2 linked regions of the Paracoccus pantotrophus genome follow. The protein of the gene in region 2 interacts with the protein of the main gene of each other region in a pairwise test. Links are inferred from orthologs where the notes say so. Each region holds a gene or a part of one and is shown on either strand. Other genes may lie near its edges.

The links.
Region 1: the proteins of pheT (region 2) and secD interact in binary tests that used the Escherichia coli proteins (3 or more experiments, as listed by UniProt). The link is inferred for Paracoccus pantotrophus from one-to-one orthologs.

The regions. Positions count from the first base shown.
Region 1 is NZ_CP044426.1:925,891-929,105, forward strand. The notes cover bases 92-2,990. They hold secD (protein translocase subunit SecD), read right to left. Parts: upstream 2,424-2,990; coding sequence 759-2,423; downstream 92-758. Other genes in these bases: secF (protein translocase subunit SecF), read right to left, coding at 92-746; yajC (preprotein translocase subunit YajC), read right to left, coding at 2,440-2,772. In the rest of the region: more of secF, read right to left, coding at 1-91; mazG (nucleoside triphosphate pyrophosphohydrolase), read left to right, coding at 3,059-3,215. UniProt on the Escherichia coli protein: Part of the Sec protein translocase complex. Interacts with the SecYEG preprotein conducting channel. SecDF uses the proton motive force (PMF) to complete protein translocation after the ATP-dependent function of SecA.
Region 2 is NZ_CP044426.1:1,626,601-1,629,968, forward strand. The notes cover bases 240-3,291. They hold pheT (phenylalanine--tRNA ligase subunit beta), read right to left. Parts: upstream 2,934-3,291; coding sequence 546-2,933; downstream 240-545. Other genes in these bases: ESD82_RS18545 (sulfotransferase family 2 domain-containing protein), read left to right, coding at 240-499. Also shown: more of ESD82_RS18545, read left to right, coding at 1-239.

The sequences.
Region 1 (3,215 bases), 700 kb from region 2 along the record:
GACAGCGTCTCGTTGCAGGTCAGGTTCATCAGGTCGAGCAGCGGCCGCGTCTTGTACTTGATCAGGTTCTCGCGCAGCCGGTCGAAGACCACGACCGTATCGTTGCACGAAAAGCCCAGCGTCGTCAGCAGCGCCGCGATGGTGGTCAGGTCGAAGCGCAGCTGGAACAGCGAGAACAGCCCGACCGTCAGCAGCACGTCATGGATCAGCGAGATCACCGCCCCCAGCGCGAACTGCCATTCGAAGCGCAGCCAGATATAGAACATGATGCCGATGGTCGCCGCGCCCACGGCATAGAGCGCAGTCTTGATCAGCTCGCCCGAAACCTTGGGCCCGACCGATTCCACCGCGGCAAAGACCACCTGCGGATCGACGGTGTGCAGCGCCGCCTCGATCTCGTTCAGCTGCTCGGGCGTGACCGATCCGGTCTCGTCCGTGGTGCCGATGCGGATCATCGCCACATGCTTGGTGGTGCCGAAGGCCGGGTCGAAGACCTCGGTGATCGAGACGTCGCCCAGGTCCAGGTCATTGAGCGCCTGCCGGTAATCGCCGACATCGAAGGCCGTCGGGCTTTCGGTGCGGATGGTGGTGCCGCCCTTGAAGTCGATGCCGAAGTTCAGCCCCATCACCAGCAGCAGCAGGACCGAGCCGACCATGGCCGCGGCCGAGACGCCGAAGGTCAGCCATTGCCAGCGGAAGAAGTTGAAGCTGGTATTGTCGGGAACGAGTTTCAGACGAAATGCCATGGTCCTGCTCCCTTACAAGATCAGTTCTTTGGGCTTGCGCCATTCCAGCCAGAACACGATCATCAACCGCGTCAGGTAGATGGCGGTGAAGACCGAGGTGACAAGGCCGATGGTCAGCGTGACCGCAAAGCCCTTGACCGGACCCGAGCCCAGGAAGAACATCACCGCGGCCGCGATGAAGCTGGTGACGTTGGCGTCGATGATCGCCGACATCGCCTCGCCGAAGCCGTCGTCGATGGCCTTGACGATGCGCTTGCCGGCGCGCAATTCCTCGCGGATGCGTTCGTAGATGATGACGTTGGCATCGACCGCCGTGCCGACGGTCAGCACGATGCCGGCGATGCCCGGCAGGGTCAGCGTCGCCCCCATCATCGACATGACCGACAGGATCAGGATGACGTTGACGATCACCGCGATCGAGGCGAAGACGCCGAACAACCCGTAGCTTGCGACCATATAGGCCACCACGGCGACCGTGGCGATGATCGAGCTGAGCCGGCCGGCGTCGATCGAATCCTGCCCCAGTTCCGGGCCGATGGTGCGTTCCTCCAGGAAGGTCATCTGCGCCGGCAGGGCGCCCGCGCGCAGCAGCACGGCCAGCCGGGTCGATTCGTCCACGTTCATCGCGCCCGAGATCTGGCCCGAGCCGGTGGTGATCGCCTGCCGGATCACCGGCGCCGAGATCACCTGGTTGTCCAGCACGATGGCGAAGGGCTGGCCGATATTGGCCGAAGTATAGGCCCCGAATCGCTTGGCGCCCGACGGGCCGAAGCGGAAATCCACCGCCGGCTGGCCGTTCTGGTCGAAACTGGGCCGGGCGTCGGTCAGTTCCTCGCCGGTGACGACCGGGTTTTCCTCGATGACATAATAGACGCCGGGCTCGTCCATCGAGGGCAGCAGCACGTTGCCGGTGCCGGGACGCGCATTGGCGTCGGCGGTGCGGCTGACCACCGGGTTGAAGGTCAGCTTCGCGGTGGTTCCGATCAACTGCTTGAGTTCCTCGGCCGAGCCGATGCCGGGCACCTGGATCAGGATGCGGTCCTTGCCCTGGCGCATGATCGTCGGCTCGCGCGTGCCGACCTCGTCGATGCGGCGGCGGATGATCTCCAGCGACTGCTGCACGGTGCGGTCGTCGGTCGCGGCCTTTTCCGCGTCCGAAAGCTGCACCGTCAGCCGGTTGCCCGAGGCCGAGATCGCCAGGTCGCTCTGCCCCGCCCCGGTCAGCGAGGTGACGGGCACGGCCAGGCCGCGGGCGATCTCGACCGCCTTCGCCATCTGATCGGGGTTGCCGATCTCGACCGCCAGCTGGCCCTCGGGCGCTTGGACGCGGCGGACGGCGCCGACCACGTCGCGCTGCGCCGCCAGCGCGTCGCGCAGTTCCGGCCAAAGCGCATCCATCCGCGCCTTGTAGACATCCTGGACATGCACCTCGCCCAGAAGATGGGCGCCGCCGCGCAGGTCGAGGCCCAGATTGACCAGCCCCGAGGGCAGCCAGTCCGGCCAACCGGCGCGGGCGGCGGCGTCTTCCTGGGATTCGAACCCGTTGCGTTCGGCGGCGGTGACGGCGTCGTTATGCTGCTCGACCTTGGTATAGAACAGGTTCGGCATGGCATAGAGCAGACCCAGGGCGACGAGCCCCAGGATCAGCAGACGCTTCCAGAATGGGATGTCCAGCATGGCGGGATGCGGTTCTTCAGCTGTTGGCGGCGGCGGGTTGGGTGCGGTTCACCAGCCCGGTCACGGTCGAGCGGATGACGCGGACCTTGACGCCGGGAGCGATCTCGACCTCAAGCTCGTTGTCGCGCACCGAGGTCACCTTGCCGATCATCCCGCCCTGGGTGACGATCTCGTCGCCCTTTTTCAGCGCCTCGACCATGGCGCGATGTTCCTTCACGCGCTTCTGCTGCGGGCGGATCATCAGGAAATACATGATGACGAAGATCAGGATGAGCGGCAGGAACGAGGCGAGTCCTGCAGCGCCGGAAGCGCCTCCGGCGGCCTGGGCATAGGCGGGGGTCACGAGCATTCAGTCTATCCCTGTGCTGACGTTCTCCGGGAGATCCCCCGGCGGAATTGGCGCGCACCCTATCCGCGGCTCGGACCGATGGCAAGAAAGCCCGGACCTTGGCGCGGGGCGGGTGCGACCTGGGCGCGCCGTGGACATGGGGCCGCGCATGTGGCAGGTCAATGCGACGAGCCGACCAAGGGAGATCACGATGGCCGAGGACAAGGCGCCCCACCCCGCGCCGGACCATCCCGCACTGGCGCGCGATGCGACGGACCGCACCGGAATCCGCCGGCTGCTGGCGATCATGGCCGCGCTGCGCGATCCGCAGACCGGCTGTCCCTGGGACATCGAACAGGATTTCGCCTCGATCGCGCCCTATACCATCGAAGAGGCGCATGAGGTCGCCGACGCCATCGCGCGTGAAGCCTGGGACGAATTGCCCGGCGAGCTGGGCGACCTGC
Region 2 (3,368 bases):
CCTGTTCAGCCAGGGCATCCCCGCGGCGATGAAATGCACGCCGCAGCATCTGCGCATGCAGGACATCCGCGCGCTGCTGGGCGAGGGCTATTTCGACCATGTGCTGACCGTGGTGCGCAACCCCTACGACCGCGTCGCCAGCGAATACCGGATGCGGGTGCATCTGGCGAAAGAGAATTTCTTCAAGGGGTTGCCCGTCTTCTCGCTCTGGCTGGAGGATTGGCTGAACCGCCAGAAGCGCGAGCCCTTCTGCCTGGACAACCACCTGCGCCCGCAATGGGAGTTCCTGGGCAGCGAAGTCGAGACCTTCCGCTTCGAGGACGGCTTGCAGGCCCCCCTCGCCCGCATGGCGGAATGGCTGGGCGTCGCCCCGCCCGAAAGCCTGCCCCACGACCTGCGCCCCGACCCGCTGGGGATCGCCTGGGACCAGGTGGACCGGATCCGGGTGCGCGACCATTACGCCCGCGATTTCGAGACGCTGGGCTATTTCACCGACTGAACCGGGGCATCAGGCCGGGGCGCGGACCCCGGCCCCATGGCCCGCCCTAGCTGCGCAGCACGCCGCCGGTGGCCTTGCCGACCTTTTCGACGATCTTGGCGCTGACCGCCTCGATCTCGGCATCGGTCAGGGTCTTTTCCCGCGGCTGCAACCGCGCGGTGATGGCGATGGACTTCTTGCCGCCTTCCAGCCCGGTAAACTGGTCAAAAACCGTCACCCGCTCGATCAGCGCCTTGTCCGCACCCGCCGCCGCGTTCACCAGCGCCAGCGCCTCGACGCCGCCATCCACCACGAAGGCGAAGTCGCGCTCGACCGCCTGCAGGTCGGACAGCACCAGCGCCGGGCGCGAGGGCGATTTCACCTTGGGCAGCGGCACGGCGGCGATGCGAATGGTAAAGCCGACCGCCGCACCCTTGATGCCGAAATGCCGCAGCACGCGAGGGTGGATCTCGCCAAATGTCGCCAGCGCATTCGGCCCCAGCGCGATGTTCCCCGCCCGGCCCGGATGCCACCAGCCGTCCAGCTTGCGGTTGATCTGCGCCTTGGCCGGCGCGCCGATGGCCTGCAACACCGCCTCGGCATCGGCCTTGGCGTCGTAGATATCCACCTTGCGCCGCGAGGCATAGGGGTCGCGCGCCGCATTCGCCCCGACCAGGATGCCCGACAGGTGCAGGTCCTGCTCGCCCGGCTCGCCGCCGCTGAACACGGGGCCGCATTCGAACAGCGCCAGATCGGCAAAGCCGCGCGCCTGGTTGCGCGCCGCCGCCGCCAGCAGGCCCGGCAGCAGGTCGGGGCGCATATGCGTCATCTCGCTGCTGATCGGGTTCTCGATCCTGACCGCGTCGGAACCGCCACCGAACAGCGCCGCGGCCTTATGGTCGATGAAGCTGTAGGTCACGCATTCGTTGTAGCCCAGCGAGGCTGCCATGCGCCGCGCCGCCTGTTCGCGGCGCTGCAAGGGGGTCAGCACCGGCTGCGGCACGCCCGCCTGCGGGCGCGGCAGCGGCTGGCCCTGCAGCTTGGTCAGGCTGGCGATGCGCGCCACCTCCTCGACCAGGTCGGCGCTGCCCTGCACATCGGGACGCCAGCTGGGCACGAAGGCCCGGTCGCCCTCCAGCCGGAAACCCAGCGCGGTCAGCGTCGCGCGCTGTTCGGCCTCGGGGATGTCCATGCCGACCAGGCTGCTGACCCGCGCCGGTTCCAGAAGGTAGCTGCGGGTCGTGTCGGGCACCGCGCCCGCCGTCACCACCTCGGAGGCCTCGCCACCGCAAAGCTCCAGGATCATCTGCGTCGCCCGTTCCAGGCCCGGTTGGGTAAAGGCCGGATCCACGCCGCGCTCGAAACGATAGCGCGCGTCCGAGTTGATCTTCAGCGCCCGGCCCGCCGTGGCGATGGCGATGGGATCCCAATAGGCGCTTTCCAGGAAGACGTTCACCGTCTGGTCCGAGCAGCCGCTATGCTCGCCGCCCATGATGCCGGCGATGCTTTCCGGGCCGGCCTCGTCGGCGATGATCATGGTGCCGGGGGCAAAGGCATAGGTCTTGCCGTCCAGCGCCAGCAATGCCTCGCCCTCGACCGAGGCGCGCACGGTCAGGTCGCCCTTGACCTTGTCGGCATCAAAGACATGCAGCGGCCGGTTCAGGTCGAAGGTGAAGAAATTGGTGATGTCCACCAGCGTGTTGATCGGCCGCAGCCCGATGGCGGTCAGCCGCTTTTGCAGCCAGTCCGGCGACGGCCCGTTCCTGACCCCGCGGATCAGCCGGCCGCTGAAGAACGGCGCCTTCGGTGCCATCTCGGGCGCGATCGCCACCTGGATGGGCGAGGCAAAGCTGCCCGGCACGGTCACGTCCCTGACCGGCTTCAACCGGCCCAGCCCGCGCGCGGCAAGGTCGCGGGCGATGCCATGCACCCCCAGCGCATCGGGGCGGTTCGGGGTGATCTTGATCTCGATCACCGGATCGACGGCCTCGGGCCGGTTCGCGGCCAGCCAATCGACGAACCTGTCGCCCACCTCACCCGAGGGCAGCTCGATGATACCGTCATGCTCCTCCGATAGTTCCAGCTCGCGTTCCGAGGCCATCATGCCATGGCTTTCGACGCCGCGGATCTTGCCGACGCCCAGGGTCACGTCGATGCCGGGGACATAATCGCCGGGCTTGGCCAGCACCACGGTGATGCCGGCGCGGGCATTGGGGGCGCCGCAGACGATCTGCTTCTCGCCCTCGTCCGTCAACACCTTGCAGACCCGCAGCCGGTCGGCATCGGGATGCTGCTCGGCATGCAGAACCTTGGCCAGGGTGAAGGTCTTCAACTTGGCAGCCGGATCGGCCACGCCCTCGACCTCGAGGCCAAGGTCGGTCAGCGCCTCGGTGATCTCATCGAGGGAGGCTTGAGTGTCGAGATGCTCTTTGAGCCAGGAGAGGGTGAATTTCATTGCGGCGGCTCCGTCGGGTTTGCGCGACCCTTAGCGCATGGCGCGGCGGATTGGTAGGGTGGTGGAGCCGGATGCGCAGGGCCCTTGTCGCGACCCGACGACAAACTTCGCCCGTGCGCGGTCGCGGCTACGCGCAGGTTTCTTAGGGTCAGGATTCATAACCAATAGATGACGAGAGCCGCGAGGGCGATGGCTGAGAGGAACACCTTGGGGCATCGGTCATAGCGGGTCGCGACGCGCCTCCAGTCCTTGAGCCTGCCGAACATGATCTCGATGCGGTTACGCCGCTTGTATCTCCGCTTATCGTATTTGATCGGCGTCTTGCGTTTCTTCCGGCCTGGGATGCAGGCACGTATCCCCTTGTCCTGCAACGCTTCTCTGAACCAGTCAGCGTCATAGCCACGATCCCCGAGTAGCCATTTGACGTTTGGCAGA